3 regions of the Shewanella sp. 1311 genome follow, and region 3 is predicted to be linked to each of the others. Evidence: predicted binding sites of a transcription regulator. Region 3 holds the regulator's gene; each other region holds the start of a gene.
What was found. The regulator FliA, encoded in region 3, starts transcription of late flagellar genes. The targets are predictions, from matches to a motif close to CTAAAGNTNNNNNNNNNNNNGCCGATA.
Positions count from the first base shown of each region.

Region 1: pomA (flagellar motor protein PomA) is a predicted target of FliA. The motif match lies at 2,860-2,886, and genes of this name have one in related genera.
Region 2: AC5YB3_RS00600 (VC2046/SO_2500 family protein) is a predicted target of FliA. The motif match lies at 3,824-3,850, and genes of this name have one in related genera.

Region 1 is NZ_CM181686.1:4,162,720-4,168,587, reverse strand. Features, by position in the region: gene thiI (tRNA uracil 4-sulfurtransferase ThiI) at 1-514, opposite strand, end outside; gene AC5YB3_RS18390 (flagellar motor protein MotB) at 998-1,930, opposite strand; gene pomA (flagellar motor protein PomA) at 1,934-2,701, opposite strand; gene xseB (exodeoxyribonuclease VII small subunit) at 3,016-3,255, shown strand; gene ispA ((2E,6E)-farnesyl diphosphate synthase) at 3,258-4,139, shown strand; gene dxs (1-deoxy-D-xylulose-5-phosphate synthase) at 4,161-5,868, shown strand, end outside.
Region 2 is NZ_CM181686.1:110,361-116,228, reverse strand. Features, by position in the region: gene rrtA (rhombosortase) at 1-201, opposite strand, end outside; gene queC (7-cyano-7-deazaguanine synthase QueC) at 198-920, opposite strand; gene queE (7-carboxy-7-deazaguanine synthase QueE) at 1,092-1,760, shown strand; gene AC5YB3_RS00620 (PLP-dependent cysteine synthase family protein) at 1,940-3,085, opposite strand; tRNA gene AC5YB3_RS00615 (tRNA-Tyr) at 3,350-3,434, opposite strand; tRNA gene AC5YB3_RS00610 (tRNA-Tyr) at 3,519-3,603, opposite strand; tRNA gene AC5YB3_RS00605 (tRNA-Tyr) at 3,675-3,759, opposite strand; gene AC5YB3_RS00600 (VC2046/SO_2500 family protein) at 3,885-4,373, shown strand; gene AC5YB3_RS00595 (DUF406 family protein) at 4,622-4,909, shown strand; gene AC5YB3_RS00590 (putative bifunctional diguanylate cyclase/phosphodiesterase) at 5,161-5,868, shown strand, end outside.
Region 3 is NZ_CM181686.1:948,011-953,878, forward strand. Features, by position in the region: gene AC5YB3_RS04250 (chemotaxis protein CheA) at 1-2,159, opposite strand, end outside; gene AC5YB3_RS04255 (protein phosphatase CheZ) at 2,175-2,912, opposite strand; gene cheY (chemotaxis response regulator CheY) at 2,926-3,309, opposite strand; gene AC5YB3_RS04265 (RNA polymerase sigma factor FliA) at 3,357-4,070, opposite strand; gene AC5YB3_RS04270 (MinD/ParA family protein) at 4,063-4,944, opposite strand; gene flhF (flagellar biosynthesis GTPase FlhF) at 4,949-5,868, opposite strand, start outside.

The DNA of each region.
Region 1 (5,868 bases), 2.0 Mb from region 3:
CTAAGCCTTCAATGCGCTTAGTGACCATGTAAAGATTATCGCGTTCAATTTCAAGGTTAACGGTAATATCGGGATTCTTTAAACGCACACCTAAAGCATCGGTAAACTGATTTAAACCGCCGCCGACGTAACGCTCCACTTCGATAGAATTAAAATCGTGATCGCCAGTGCGCTTCACTCGCACGCAGAAGGTTTTACCCGCGAGTTGGTCACGATAAACAGGCAAGACTTGCTGATAAATATCGTCCACAGATTCAAAGCTGTACTCATCCACTTGCACTACGTGTGCAATGCCAGGAATACACGCCAGACGCTCACCGAAGGCTTGTGCCAATTCAGGCTTATCCTTTGGCACCATTACCATAATGCGGTCCCATTGACGTTGAACTTTAGCGTCTTCGTCGACTTTTTTGAGCACATTACGTATGTTGGTTTCGAGCATTTTGGTGAAGCGCATCCTTACGGGTTTGCTCTTCATCATGATTTCTGGGTACAGCTTTACAATAAACTTCATGGGATTTCCGCGGGCAATTTTAAAACAGCAAAATTGGTTAAAAGAATAATCGGGGGATTATATACCCAAGCGACCTAAAAATGCGAGTTTCAGCGCGCATCGCAAACAGCCACACAAGCCACATTCATGGCGGATTAATGCCGTATTAATGGCGTATTAATGGCGTATTAGTGATTAAATCACGGCGGGATTTTTAAGCAAATTCGGTCGGGATAATGTCATTGAAGCCTATTCACTTAGTTAAAATTGCTCTGTTTGAAATGAGTTATTTGAGATGAATTATTTGAGATAAGTCGTGGAGGTAAGGTTGACGGAAGCTTAGGGATTACACACTCTCTGCGATTGGCGTAAAGCCCAAATGGATTTAAACCAACCACAGCGCTTTGATGCACAAAGCGTTAGCAAAAAATGAAAAGTCCACCTTAGCCCAATAAAAAAGCCGCAACAGGATTGCGGCTTTAGATTCAGTGAGTACCAAACTACCTAAGGCGAATTACCAACCTGAATTTCATCAGATTCCTTCGCTTTACCTTGCTCAATGGCAATTTCCACCCTGCGGTTACGGGCACGATTCTCTGGTGAGTCGTTAGGCACTATCGGGTTGTTAGACGCCATGCCAACCACTTTCATCCGTTTAGAATCAAAGCCTTTAACCTGCACTAACTCGTGGGCCACAGCCACAGCGCGTTTACTGGATAAATCCCAGTTAGAGCTATAAAGCTCATCGCTGATTTGCATATCATCCGTGTAACCCGATACCGTAATAATCCCCGGCACATCTTTTAGCAGTTCGCCAACAGAGCGCACCACAGGTTTGAATCGTGGTTGAAGGAAGCCTGAACCAGAGGCAAATGCCCCCTTCTCACGGATACGGATAATAATTTGTTGACCTAAGGACTCAATTTCAATCGCACCATCGGTGATCTCTTTATTGAGCTCCTGTGCCATCTTCTTCACTTCTTGATTGATCTTATCCTGTGCAGCCGCCGCTTCGGCTTTAACCGCATCCGCCACTTCCTGCGCCGTTGCAGTGGCTTCACCACCACGCTGAGAACCACTTTGCTGCTGAACGCCACCAGCACTGTCGTCTTCACCCGCTTGGTAATCCAATACAGGTTCCGTCATTTCATTGGTTTGCTGGTTGATAATTTCAATCGGCGTGGGATCGGGACGTCCTGGTCTAAATTCTAAGGCAATAACAGACGTCCCTTTCGGGATATCTTTAACTTCCACCTTATTTTGCACACCAAAGGCATACTTCATTGAGCCCGCGATCTGCTTAAACTTCATTACGTCCATTTCGGAAAATGATAATAACAACACGAAGAAACACATCAACAGCGACATCAAGTCAGCAAAGGTCGCCAACCACATCGGTGCTCCGGCCGGTGGACAGTTGCACTTAGCCTTAGCCATGGGCTACTCTCCGTCCGTTGTATCTATTTTGCGATTTTTCTCAGCCAGATAATTTTTCAAGAAGCCTTCAATCACCCGTGGGTTTTGTCCGTCTTGAATCGCCAATACCGCATCCATAATCAAGTTACGGTTCAGCATTTCTTCGCCCATCCTAAGCGTTAACTTATCCGCGATAGGAAGACAAACCATGTTAGCAACCATAGCGCCGTATAAGGTGGTTAACAAGGCCACCGCCATCGAGGGGCCGATGGATTTAGGATCTGACATGTTTGACAGCATGGCCACAAGACCCACCAGCGTACCTATCATGCCCATTGCCGGACCGACGTCACCAAACGCTCTAAAAATACCGATCCCAGTACGATGGCGCTCTTCGGTCAGCGCAATATCCTTCTCTAAGGCAGCGCGAACCACTTCACCATCGTGACCATCCACAAGCATGTCGACGGCTTTTTGCATAAAGCTGTTAGTAATCTGCGCTTCTTCTAAGGCTAAAAAACCGCCTTTACGGGCGGCATCAGCCATAGTCACGGACTGTTCAATCAAATCTTCTGGCTTATCAATCTTAAAAATAAACGCTTTGGCGGCGATTTTTACCGCGCTAAAAAACTGTTTAAGATTGAACTTCATCATCACCACGAAGAAGGACCCACCGAAAACAATAAGAATCGAGGGTACATCAACGAAAATCATTAAACCGCCGCTGGTGGCCATTGCCCCGAGGATAAAACCAAAGGCACCCACAATTCCAATTACTGTTGCTAAATCCACAACGGCTCCTCAATTTTCGTAATAAACGACATAATACTTACCCTAGGTAAGCAATAACACTCAGTTGTTCCACTGAGTAAGATAATCCCACCGACACACATGCGAGCCTTGTCTATCCAGTTAAAAATTACCATACAAATGATGATACTATTGTCAGTTATCGGACACACACTAAGCAAGTTTAGCGACAATTTATATTTTCTGAAAAAATTTCAGTAACAAAGCGTGCTATTGAGCAAATATCTTTAGTCTGAATTTGACCCTAAAGCCGCCCTGATATACCTTGTGTCCGCTAAATCAAAGGAAGCATAAACGTGGCGAAGAAACCCGAAAATCTCAGTTTTGAAGAATCCCTTGGCGAACTCGAGCGCATTGTTGCCGATCTAGAACAAGGCGATATCTCCCTCGATGACGCGTTAAAACAATTTGAACGTGGCATCAATCTGGTTCGAAATAGCCAAGCAAAACTCGAACAAGCCCAACAAAAAGTGGCCATTTTACTGAAACAAGATGAAAATGCGCCCCTATCCCCCTATGCCGTTGAGGGCGAATAAGCGTGTTAGTCAGTGCCATTCAAGAATTTCAACAACGGGTTGATAATCAATTAAAACAGCGTTTTAGTACGCTTGAAGATACCGCTCCCCAATTAAAAGCTGCCATGACTTACGGCACCTTATTGGGTGGCAAACGCATTCGACCTTTCCTTGTATACAGTGTCGGACGCATGTTTGGGGTCGAGCTCGAAAAATTAGATGCTTGCGCCGCAGCCATTGAATGTATCCATGCTTATTCATTGATCCACGACGATTTACCCGCCATGGATGATGATGAGCTGCGCCGTGGTCAGCCCACAGTGCATATCGCGTTTGATGAAGCGACCGCCATTTTAGCTGGGGATGCACTGCAGACCTTAGCCTTTGAAATTGTCACCGAAGCGGTACCAGGGATCAGCAGCGAGCAACATATCGCTATGGTCAGAGTATTAGCAAAAGCCTCAGGTTATCGTGGCATGTGTGGCGGCCAAGCGATAGACTTAGCCTCAACAGATAAACATATTGATCTTAAAGCATTAACTCAGTTACATAATATGAAAACGGGCGCCCTTATCAGCTGCGCCGTTGAGTTAGCGTTAATCGCCGCGAACGCGCCAAAAGATCAGTATGCTGCTATGATGGATTTTGCCCATGCGGTCGGACTCGCCTTTCAAGTACAAGACGATATCCTCGACATCGTAGCCACCACCGAAGAACTCGGTAAGCCGCAAGGCTCTGATACTGAATCGAATAAGAGTACGTTTCCACAACTACTTGGACTACAAGGTGCACAAGACACCGCCAAACAACTGATCCAAGAGGCACTATCAGCGCTGGCTAAATTGCCATACAATAGCCAGTTAATTGCAGACTTCGCCCGCTATATCATTGAGCGAAGAATATAATAAGAGTCGAAGTATCTCGCTATGAGTTTGGACATTTCTCAGTTTCCCGTGTTGGCGCAGGCCAACACCCCCAATGAACTCCGCCAGCTTCCTCAGGCACTTTTACCACAAGTAGCCGACGAACTGCGCGAGTTCCTTCTTAAGTCTGTTGGCATGTCCAGCGGACATTTTGCCTCTGGGCTCGGCACAGTGGAACTCACTGTTGCGTTGCACTATGTCTACAACACCCCTTTTGATCGGCTGATTTGGGATGTGGGCCATCAGGCTTATCCCCACAAAATTCTCACGGGTCGTCGTGACAAGATGCACACCATTCGCCAAAAAGATGGCTTGCATCCTTTCCCATGGCGTGAAGAAAGTGAATACGACACTTTCAGCGTTGGGCATTCAGGCACGTCTATCAGCGCCGCACTGGCGATGGCGATTGCCGCAGAAAAAGAACAAGCGGGTCGTAAAGTCGTTGCCGTGATCGGTGATGGCGCCATGACTGGTGGTATGGTGTTTGAAGCAATGAACCACGCAGGCGACTTACACAATGACATGCTCGTGGTACTGAACGACAACGAAATGTCGATCTCTGAAAATGTCGGCGCCCTCAATAACCATTTAGCCCAACTGATGTCAGGCCGTTTCTACACTACGCTGCGCGAAGGCGGCAAGAAAGTATTGAAAGGCATGCCCGTCATCAAAGAAATGGCCAAACGCACTGAGGAACACCTCAAGGGCATGGTCGTTCCTGGCACGCTATTTGAGGAGTTAGGTTTCAACTATATCGGTCCTATCGATGGCCACGATGTTGATGCTCTGGTCGAGACTATGCGTAATATGCGCAATCTGAAAGGTCCACAGGTGCTGCACATCATGACCAAAAAAGGTCGTGGTTATGAACCTGCTGAAAAAGATCCTATCGGTTGGCATGCCGTACCTAAGTTTGACCCGTCGCTGTTTAAAAAGCCGGCCACCAAACCCGGTTTACCGACCTTTTCCCAAGTCTTCGGTAAATGGTTGTGCGACATCGCTGAGCAAGATGAGAAAGTATTAGCCATAACTCCTGCGATGCGCGAAGGCTCGGGCATGGTGGAGTTCTCCCAGCGTTTCCCGAAACAATATTTCGATGCGGCGATTGCCGAGCAGCATGCAGTGACTTTAGCCGCTGGTTTTGCCTGTGAAGGCTTTAAGCCTGTGGTGGCGATTTACTCGACCTTCCTGCAACGCGCCTACGATCAACTTATTCATGATGTGGCACTACAGCAATTACCGGTATTGTTCGCTATCGATCGCGGCGGTATTGTCGGTGCCGATGGTCCAACTCACCAAGGTGCATTCGATTTAAGCTTTATGCGTTGCATCCCCAACATGGTGATCATGGCGCCGTCGGACGAAAATGAATGTCGTCAAATGCTCTACACTGGCTATTGCTATGATGCAGGCCCAAGTGCAGTGCGTTATCCAAGGGGCTGTGCCACGGGAGCGACGCAAGTCGAAGCGATGACGGCATTGCCGATTGGTAAAGGCGTGATCAAACGTGTGGGTAAGCGCATTGCCATACTCAACTTTGGCACCTTGTTAGCGTCGGCGTTAACCGCTGCCGAAAGCTTAGATGCAACGGTTGTCGATATGCGCTTTGTGAAACCACTTGATGTTGATTTGGTCAAAGAGATGGCGCAAACCCACGAAGTGCTCGTCACAGTGGAAGAAAACGCCATTATGGGCGGCGCTGGTGCTGGCG
Region 2 (5,868 bases), 840 kb from region 3:
ACCCGCAAGATTCATCAACAGGTGCCACTGATTCGTGTGAAGTAAATTACCGCTGATTAAGCGCCACCATTCACCATCAGCAATAGCACTACGGCGATAGGCGAGCAGGTTGTCGACAGCAGGACTGGCTAAGCCTGCGACATACAAACCCGCACATATCAGACTCACCACCAGCGCGACCCAATAGGGACTGCGTGTCATGCATTTGGCTCGCTAGCGTCGAGTGAAGCCATGACTGCGGTTTTATCCTGCAGATAATCGTCCAAACCACGTTTACGCAGATGACAAGCCGGGCAATCGCCACAACCATCGCCAATGATGCCGTTATAGCAAGTGAGGGTGTGGTGGCGAACCAGATCGAGTTGCTGGTATTTATCCGCCAGCGCCCAGGTTTGTGCCTTATTGAGCCACATTAAGGGCGTGATGATCTTAAGTTGTTTATCCATGCCTTGAACTAAGGCAGATTCCATCGCTTTAACAAAATCGTTGCGGCAATCTGGGTAACCAGAAAAATCGGTTTCACATACGCCTGTGATAATCGCTTCAGCGCCTAATTGATAGGCATAAATGCCCGCAAGCGTTAAAAACAGAATGTTACGTCCAGGCACAAAAGTATTCGGCAGCCCATTTTCCATTAACTCATGTGAAACGGGAATCGCATCACGGGTCAGCGCCGATATCGCTAACTCATTGAGTAAGGTGACATCCATGACTTTATGGCTAGTGATCTTCAAGCGTTTGGCTAAGGATTTGGCGACTTCAATTTCTTCGCGGTGACGCTGACCGTAGTCAAAGGTGATCCCGTGTACTTCATCGTACTGGGTTAGGGCTTGGATAAGACAGGTTGTCGAATCTTGTCCGCCACTGAATACCACCACTGCTTTGGACGCTAAGGGTTTTGACACTAAGCTCGTTGACATAAAGGATTTCACTTAACCGTAGAACACTTATAAATAGGCCGTTAGTGTAACTCAGGCCATAGTCCTTGCAAACTCTGGCGATCTGCATCAAATAGGCTTTCTCGGCGCAAAAACTTGCAGCTCAAGCTAAAATCCACTATAAATGCCGCCCCAGAAAAGTGGAACGCCAGCATGAACTACCCAGTCAACGAAGTATTTGAAACCATTCAAGGTGAAGGTGTCTTTACCGGAGTGCCCGCCATATTTGTCCGCCTGCAAGGTTGTCCCGTGGGATGCGCTTGGTGCGATACGAAACAGACATGGGATGTGCTTGAAGTGAATAAAGTGACGCCAGAGCAAGTCATTACCGTAGACGGCACTATTGGGCGCTGGGCAGATCATACGGCGCAAAGTCTTATCGCAGCTTTTCATGCTAAAGGTTTTACTGCGCGCCATATAGTGATCACCGGCGGCGAGCCTTGTATGTACGATTTACGCGAATTAACTGAAACCTTGCGCAACCAAGGCTTTGCTACCCAAATCGAAACCAGTGGCACCTTCGACATCAATTGTGCCGATGACACTTGGGTGACGGTATCGCCCAAGTTGAACATGAAAGGTGGCTATAAGGTATTAGCGCAGGCGCTGAACCGTGCCAATGAGATTAAGCATCCTATCGCCACTGAAAATCACATTGCTGAATTGGATGAGTTACTGCAAGACATCGATATTTCAGCGAAAACGATTTGCCTGCAGCCGATTAGCCAAAAGCCCAGAGCGACTGAACTGGCGATGAAGGTGTGTATTGCCCGTAATTGGCGTTTATCGATCCAAACCCATAAGTATTTGAATATTGATTAATGCCCATGGGTTACTCTACCAACGATAAAAAAACGCCTCACAACAGTGGGGCGTTTTTTATGGCTGACGTTTAGCGGTGGACTTTAAAGCCGTCGACTCAAGGTAAAGTATTTAATCGAGTCGGTTAATCAAGCACACTTATTAAAGGCGCTTAGTCGTACGGGCTTAGTCATACGGGCTTAATCAAGCTCGCTTAGCTGACCAAAATGATTGAATGCTGCGAGTTGGCGCTGATAGGGCGCAATATCGCCGATGTTAGCCGCAATCCAGTCTGCATCGTAATAGGTATCGAGGTAACGCTCACCCGAATCACAAATTAGGGTCACGATTGAGCCTTGTTCTTCGCGCGCTTGCATTTGTACGGCAAGTTGCAATGCACCGTACAGGTTAGTGCCCGTCGATGCGCCGGTTTTACGGCCAATCAGTTGTTCTAACCAATGAATTGTCGCTACGGAAGCCGCGTCGGGGATTTGCAGCATAGAATCCACAACGCCAGGAATAAACGATGGCTCGACTCTTGGTCGACCTATGCCTTCAATTTTACTGCCATTGCAACAGGTTAAGCTGGCATCGCCGCTCTGATAAAAATCAAAAAATACCGAGTTTTGCGGATCAACTACGCAAAGCTGGGTCGCCAACCTTTGATAGCGGATGTAGCGGCCTATGGTCGCCGATGTGCCGCCTGTACCCGGACTCATCACTATCCAACGCGGGATTGTGTGTGGCTCGCGTTCCATCTGATTGAAAATAGAATTGGCAATATTGTTATTGCCGCGCCAGTCTGTTGCGCGCTCGGCGTAGGTGAATTGATCCATGTAATGGCCGCCCAGCTCTGCGGCTAGGCGCGCCGATTCGGCGTAAATCTCACTGGAATGGTCGACAAAATGACATTGGCCGCCATAGAAAGTGATCTGTTCAATCTTCTTTTTAGCCGTGCTTTTAGGCATCACGGCAATAAAAGGTAAACCGAGTAAGCGGGCAAAATAGGCTTCAGAAATCGCTGTGCTGCCCGATGAGGATTCGATAATGGGCGTACCTTGCTTAATCCAGCCGTTACACAGGGCATAGAGGAAGAGTGAGCGGGCGAGGCGATGCTTTAAGCTGCCTGTCGGGTGGGTACTTTCATCTTTAAGATAAATATCTATGCCATCGAGCATAGGTAATTCAAGCTTAATCAAATGGGTATCGGCGCTGCGCTGAAAATCCGCTTCAATCTTGCCTATCGCATGGGCTTCCCACGTTGGGCAGAGTCTGTGAGCGCTGTGTGAGTCCACTGGCGGTTGAATTGTGTTAGATATCATCATAGTCACTTCGAAAGGGATCATTTTTAGAGCATATCACAGGGACGGGCAAAGCGGTTTTATTGGATCTGCTTGGCGTTACTCGCTTGGGGGCATTAGCTTGAAGTCGCGCGAGGCGTGATTGATGTTAAAGACAAATATTGCGAACTAAAAAGATGGCTTCAAATAGAAGTGCAGTTTAATACAAAGAATGTAATTAGAACAAAATGAATAGATGAAGCTATGGCAGATAAAACTGGAATAGACAAAACGGAAGTTGAACAAGAGCGGTATATACAATGAAAGAAATGGTGGAGGGAGAAGGATTCGAACCTTCGAAGGCTGAGCCGTCAGATTTACAGTCTGATCCCTTTGGCCACTCGGGAACCCCTCCACAAACTTTCTTTACTTTTAAAACTCAACCAAACATTGGCCATGTTTGGTACTTGAAAATGATTATCTGCGTTAGAGATAAAGATGGTGGAGGGAGAAGGATTCGAACCTTCGAAGGCTGAGCCGTCAGATTTACAGTCTGATCCCTTTGGCCACTCGGGAACCCCTCCACGAATACCTTTAACGCTTTTGTAAAACTCTACATCATTTTCGAACAACACTCACAAACTTACAGTGCAAATGGTGGAGGGAGAAGGATTCGAACCTTCGAAGGCTGAGCCGTCAGATTTACAGTCTGATCCCTTTGGCCACTCGGGAACCCCTCCTCAATTGCGGCCGCCATAGTAGTCAGAAACCTTTTGCATGTAAATACCCAATTTAAAAATTTTCCTAAAGTTATGCATCAAATGGTCGATTAACTAACAACGAATTGTTTTGACGATGTTTTTTTATGCAAATTGATGTTCCTTTAGTCAACGAAGCCCAAATTGGCACCCGCTTAAACGCGGCGATAGAAAACGACAGACGGGGCGAATTCGCCCTGTTGCTGTCGTTACTGTCGGTTGACGCACGGGACATGGCGCAATTTCAATGGCAAAACGAGCTTGATATGGCGCAAAAATTACAGCGTCAGTTCGAATTACCACCGCAGCAAAGCTTAATGGCGGATTTATCTTGTGCCGAACCTGTAGTCGATAACAGCAGTATTTTTATGGCCCAAGGTCCGCGGGCATTTCAATTACAGCAGGCACTGCGACCGGAAGCCTTAGTGATCCGAGGCTGTGAGAGCGTAGCAATGGCCGAGGCCCTGAGTAACTGTGATCATGTCACCCAGCTCAGGCAAAGGGGCCAACTCAGCGCGCCTAAGGTTGAAATCATGCATTTTGCCGATCAATTGGCAATCCAACGTAATCTGGTGCCTCTGCTCGCTTCTGCCTAGTTACCAACTCCTGCAAGTGTTCTTTAAAACGCGTGTTCTGCTATAGCAATAGCAATAGCAATAGCAATAGCAATTGCGTCAATCTGCGCCATTTCAGTAAATAAGCGTGAGCTAAAGCCAGTTATCTTGAGGCTTAATTACCTATAATTCTGATTAACCTATCGAGTTAGCCACTTACCGCGCAAATAAATTAGCGAGCATAGTTTAGTGATGCCGTTAATCAGTCGCTTTATAAATAAGGAATACAGATGAAAGGCATAATAGAAGCACAAAATCCGGCAGTGAATGATACTTGCACCGATTGTGGCAGTTTTGTCGATATCGGCGCCGTCATTGATGAACACGATACCTTATTGACGTTAAATTTTGTTGGCGATAGCGCGCAAACAGATGCAGAAAGTATGGCGAGCCGTGCCCAAGCTCGATTTGCTGAAGTGCAAACTGAGTTTGTGACCACGGCTGCGGGTATCGATTTACTGCTGACCTTTGGTGTGAGCGCCGAGAAAATGATTTTCCAATTGGAAAACGGTTTATAAGTTTTTGTGCAGCACTTTTAGCGGATAGATTTTAGCGGATAGAATTCGAACTTAATCGTTTTAACTGTCTAAAAATGCTGCAGTTGTTAACTGAATTGTAATAAATTGTGCCACATGTTGCTGCACTTACAATAGATAGTGTAATCTGCCTCCAAATAAGAATAATTCAATCAGCTTAATTGCACATTTCAAGGTACGTTTGCGCGTAGCAAAGACCTTTAGCCCAACACGAAGTTTTGTAGGGAATCAGCGTGAAGCGACGTCAGCATCAGCATTTATTGGAGTCTTTGGTTCAGTCAACTGCAAAACAGCAGGGCGATTTCACCAAGACAGCAGAGTTAGCCACAGAGTTGTTGTGCCAGAATTTAACGGTTTCTTTGGTGTCAGTGTGGACGTTCTCAGCTGATCAACAAACCCAAACACTCGTTGCACAATTTGGTTCTATGATGTTGCAAGACATTCATAGGCCTAAACTATTACAAGCTTGTCCCCGTTATGTGCACGAGCTTAAAACCCTGCGCCATATCGATGCTGGCAATACGCTGACCGATCCCCGTTTAAGTGAATTGGCAGAGTGCTATTTTATCCCGCGGCACATCAATTCGAGTCTCGACATCGCCATTCGCATCAATGGTCGTCTGGAAGGTGTGCTCTGCATCGAGCGGGCGCAATTTACTCCCCATTGGCACGATAGCGAAATCCACCTCGCGTGCCAGATGGCAGATCAATTAGCCCTGACCTTAGCGACAAAACACAGCTACGACAAAGAAGAAAGACTGAGCTTGTTTCGCTGTGCGACGGAGCAATCGCGGCAGATCAGTATGCTCATTAATTTGCATACTGAAAAAGTCGAGTATGTGAATCAGGCGCACAGTGAAATCACTGGCATGCCCCGTGAGCAGATAATCGGCGCAAATATCCGTGAATTGGCTTTTTTTAAGCAGCATGCCCAATTAGCC
Region 3 (5,868 bases):
GCGCCAGCCATCCCAGGAGTGCCATGTAACATAGCGCCAAGGGGTTTAATCACCACCTCTTCTTGGCCTATTAGGGCATCGACCACAAAACCAATTTGCATCATACCTAATTGTACAATCACCACATGACCATGCTTTTTATCGCCATGTTTAAAGGTGGTTTTGTTTCTATGTAGCCAGTGCTCCAAATAGAACAAAGGCACAGCCTTGTTACGCACTATGACGGTGAGTTGTCCGTCGACGATATTGGTCTTAGTGAGATCGAGATGGAATATCTCGTTCACGCTAGACAGAGGTAATGCAAACACTTGTTTAGCGACATCAACCATTAAGGTTGGCATGATCGCCAGCGTTAACGGTACTTTAATCTCAAGTATCGTGCCCTTACCTTTCATAGAATCAATATGCACTGTGCCGTTAAGCTGAGTGATACGGGTTTTTACCACGTCCATCCCAACGCCACGACCAGAAATATCTGAAATCTCGACCTTAGTTGAAAAACCGGGCGCAAAAATCAAATTATAAGCTTCACTGTCAGTCATTCGCGAAGCTGAATCTTCATCGAGCACACCACGCGTTATCGCGATTTTTTTTAGTTTCTCAGGGTCCATACCTGCGCCATCGTCTTCGATTTTCAGCAGTATATGGTCACCTTCCTGACTTGCAGATAAGGTAATCGTACCCGTTCTCGGCTTGCCGTTGGCTTCACGCTCATTTGGCATTTCAATACCGTGATCCACTGAGTTACGCACTAAGTGGACGAGTGGATCAGCAAGCGCTTCAACTAAGTTTTTATCTAGGTCGGTTTCTTCACCGACCATAATCAAATCAATTTCTTTATTGAGTGTACGCGCAAGATCACGTACTACCCGAGGGAAACGACCAAACACTTTCTTGATCGGTTGCATACGGGTTTTCATCACCGCGCCTTGCAAATCGGCAGTCACGAGATCTAAGTTCGCAAGGGCCTTAGACATTTCCTCATCGTCACGACTGATGCCTAAGCTCACTAATCGATTTCGCACTAACACTAACTCGCCCACCATATTCATGATTTGGTCGAGTCGTGCAGTATCAACACGTACTGTCGTTTCACCTTGAGGCACATTTGCTGAACTTGCTTTAGCTGGCGCTTTCTCAACAACCGCAATGTCCACTTTCGGTTTTGCGGCAACTACAGGGACTGGAGCAGGCGCGGCAGCTTTAACTGGTAAGGGAGTCGCAACTTTAGGTGCTGCAGTCGAAGCTGGCGTTACTGATGCAGTAGGCGCTTTTACTTCCGTTTTTGCAGGGGCCGCATTTTTACCATGGAGTTCATCGAGTAATCTTTCAAACTCATCATCAGTAATTTCATCGGCATCCACTATCGGTTGAGGCGTGGGAGCCGAAGCGACCTTTGGTTTAGCTGGCACTTCTTCCTCTGCTTTAAACTTGCCTGAACCATGCAGTTCATCAAGCAATGCCTCAAACTCATCATCAGTGATGTCATCACCCGATGCTGAAGGCGCTTTAACTGGCGCAGCTGGCTTAGCGACCACAGGTTCAGACGCCACAGCGGTAGCAGCCGCAGGGCCTTTTCCTGAGCCATGAAGCGCATCTAACAAAGCTTCAAATTCAGCATCGTTGATATCATCAATACTTGAAGATGAGCTATTACTTATCTCTGCGGGAATGTCTTGTGGGACGGGAGTTTCAACAATGGCTTCAACGACAGGCTCTGGTTCGACAACTTCTACCACCTCTGCAGACGCAACTTCAGATGGCAATGGCGCACCTGAACTCAGCATTTTAAGTCTAGACAACAGGCCTGACTCAGCGGGATCTTGTTGTTCGCCCTGCTGCGTTTGAGCAAACATGGTATTAATAGCATCAACAGCCTGCAAAATAATATCCATCAGCTCTGCGTTTACGCTGCGTTTGCCTGTGCGCAATAGATCGAAGGTATTTTCAGCCTCATGACACACATCGACCATGGGAGTTAAGCTAAGAAAGCCTGCGCCACCTTTAACGGTATGAAACCCTCGGAAAATGGCGTTTAGCAAGTTTGTGTCATCAGGATTATTTTCAAGCGCAACGAGTTGCTCTTGCAGAAGCTCTAAAATTTCACCGGCTTCGATTAAAAAGTCCTGGAGTATCTCTTCATCTACATCAAAGGCCATCAAATTGACTCCCAGTTAGAAACCCAGACTCGATAGAAGATCATCCACTTCGTCTTGACCCGTTACTACATCTTGACGAAGCTCGGCATTCATTATCGGCCCTTCCGCTTCAATATTATTTTTCTGAGCAATCTGAGTTTCAATCATAGGTTGCTCACCAAATACCGTCAGCATAGAAACCAGATTACTTTCAACTTCCATTACTAGATCAATAACACGACGGATTATTTGTCCTGTTAAGTCTTGAAAATCTTGCGCCATCAAAATTTGATTCAGCAATTCACGTAATCGAGTCGAGTCATTTGCACTACGGGACATAAGATCTTGGACATCGTGACAAAGAACCTTAAATTCGCTCAGTGCTATCTCGCGTCGCATTAATCTGTCCCAAGATGGCATGACTTTTTGAATATTAACCGTTACGGCATTGGCCAAAGGTAAACATTCTTCAACCGCATCCATGGTTTTATTTGCCGCTTGTTCAGTCATGTCAATAACGTAATTTAAACGTTGCTTGGCATCGGGAATTTCTGTATTGGCTAATTCAGAAAGACGATTATCAACTTGAAAATCCATCAGCGCACTATGAAGTTGCCGAGTTAATTTCCCTACCTCTTCGAATAATTCTCGTTGCAGTGGAGCTGCAAGCTCCCGAAATAAATCATCTGCCTGACTTTGCTCACCTGCACTTAATAATTCAACAAAGTGCTGAGCTTGCTCGAGCGTGATGAGCCCTGATGTTTGTGACTTCATAGCTCATCCTTGCTCAAGCGAGTCGTTCGAATATTTTATCTAACTTCTCTTTCAGCGTTGCAGCGGTAAAAGGCTTAACCACATATCCATTCACTCCCGCTTGAGCGGCAGCAATAATCTGTTCACGTTTTGCTTCAGCAGTTACCATTAATACGGGTAAATGCTTTAGCGAATCATCTGCGCGAATTGCTTTTAACAGATCGATCCCTTGCATGCCGGGCATATTCCAATCTGTAACAACAAAATCAAAATCCCCCTTTTGCAACATCGGCAGGGCTGTTGAGCCATCGTCTGCTTCTTGGGTGTTGTTAAACCCCAAGTCTCGCAACAAGTTCTTGATGATACGCCTCATTGTCGAAAAATCGTCAACAATGAGAATCTTCATATTCTTGTCCAAGGTTTCCTCCGGTGAGCTGACATTCTGTGCTCGATTAATAATTATACTTATGTCCAGTGCTTGAGTTTAGCTTTCAATCGCAACATTGCCTGACTTAATATCTGGCTAACCCGCGATTCACTGACTTCAAGAATGGCGCCAATCTCTTTTAAATTCAATGCTTCATCGTAGTACAGGGATAACACTAATGCATCTCTTTCAGGCAATAATTTAATTGCCTCAACCAGAGCAGAATGAAATTGGTTCTCAGCTAATGCTTCAAATGAATCATCATCGGACCGATCACTCACTGTAAGTATATCCTGAGATACGCCTAAGTCTTCTATCCCTATGATTTTTCCGACAGAAACATCGTTAAGAATATGATGGTACTCATCGAGCGTCATATCAAGTTTTTCTGCAATTTCTGTGTCGCGTGCATCACGACCCAGCGCTTGCTCTAACTCATCTATAGCGTGTGCAACCTTGCGGTTGTTACGATGAACGGAACGAGGGACCCAATCGCCGCGGCGGATTTCATCTAACATGGCCCCACGTATGCGTATGCCGGCGAAGGTTTCAAATTTCGCACCCTTGCCACCATCAAACTTGGCTGATGCTTCTAATAACCCCATCATCCCAGCTTGGAGTAAATCATCTAACTGCACGGAGGCAGGTAGTCTGGCGAGTAAATGATGCGCAATTCTTTTAACCAACGGAGCATACTGTTCAACGATCGACGATTTATTGTCTAAACAAGTATACGCAGCGGCTTTATTCACTCGTTTTTTCCTCTTGAAAATCTGGTCGTTGTACTAAACGCTCAACGAAAAACTCCAAATGCCCACCAGGTTGCTGCGGTACAGGCCAGCTTAGAATTTTATTTGCCAACCCTTGATACGCAATCGCTGCTGGTGATTTAGGATACGCTTCAACCACCAATTTTTGTTTACGAACTGATTTACGTAAGTTTTCGTCAAATGGAATTGTTGCAACCAATTCAAGGGCGACATCCAAAAATCTGTCGGTCACTTTACTGAGTTTAGCAAATAATTCCATACCTTCGCGTAAACTACGCACCATATTGGCAACTATTTTAAAACGGAACACGCCATGCTCACGGCTGAGGATTTTTATCAGGGCATAGGCATCGGTAATTGATGTGGGTTCATCACAAACAACGACCAGCACATCCTGCGATGCACGTGAGAAACTGAGCACCATATCTGAAATCCCAGCAGCAGTATCTACGACTAGAATATCAAACTGAGTCCGCATCTCACTAAATGCGCGAATTAACCCGGCATGTTGCGCTGGACTTAATTCCACCATCCCTTGTGTTCCTGAAGTGGCTGGCACTATGCCAATCCCTTTAGGGCCACGAACGATAATATCGTCAAGCTCTGCATCACCAGAGAGAACATGGGAGAGGTTACGCTCGGCACGAATACCCAGCATGACATCGACGTTTGCTAAGCCAAGGTCAGCATCAAGTACCAAGACACGCTTGCCTTTTTCGGCTAATGCCACAGCTGTATTAATGGAGACGCTGGTTTTACCAACGCCACCTTTACCACCTGTGACCGCGATTACTTTCACTTTTTCGTTATAGGGTTGATTCATCATACGTAAACCACTTGCTTGATCCAGGGTCATAAATCTACTCAAATGCACAGGCCATATTATCTGACCACGCTGTGTCTTGTAATGATTGTTGTTCTGTACTATCTAACGCTGCGAGTGCCTGCTGGGCTAAATCTAAGGTATCCGCAACTTTCATATCTTCAGGAACTCTTTGTCCATCAGTAACATAACTTAATGGTAATCCGTTTTGGATCAACACACTTAATGCCCCTGCTAACGACACAGATTCATCGAGTTTTGTGAGAACGACACCAGATAGGGGAATGCGTTTAAAATGATTGACTGCATCTTGCAGCACACGGCGCTGTCCTGTCGCAGACAGTACCAGATAACTGCGGATAGGTATCCTGCTATTTGCAGTTAAATTATCAAGTTGCTGGTAAAGACGCATATCTCGCTGTCCCATGCCAGCCGTATCTATCAATACTAGCTTGCGATTCCTAAACTGATAGAGAATTTGCTCTAATTCATTCAGATCATGAGCTTGCTTTACTGGACAGCCCATTATTTTGCCATAAGTTGCTAATTGCTCATAGGCTCCGATGCGATAATGATCTGTCGTTATCAAAGCCACATGCTCAGCACCGTGATGGGCAGCAAAACGGGCTGCTAGTTTCGCTAACGACGTGGTTTTACCCACACCCGTTGGCCCCACCAATGCCACCACGCCGCCCTGTTTAACAATATCATCACCTTGATTATCAAGCATATTAGCTAAACTTTGAGGTAAGGCTCTGACTAATTCTGCAGGCGTATAATGTTGGCTCAGCGCCGCTAATTTATTCGCAACAGCAGGGGAAAATTCAGCCTCGAGTAACTTGGCTTCGAGCATAGCACCAACGGGGTCGATGCGTTTCTTATGTTCTGTCATCAAAGAGGACACTTGATGTGTCAATAAATTACGCAATGAGGCTAACTCATCACGCATTGCCTCAA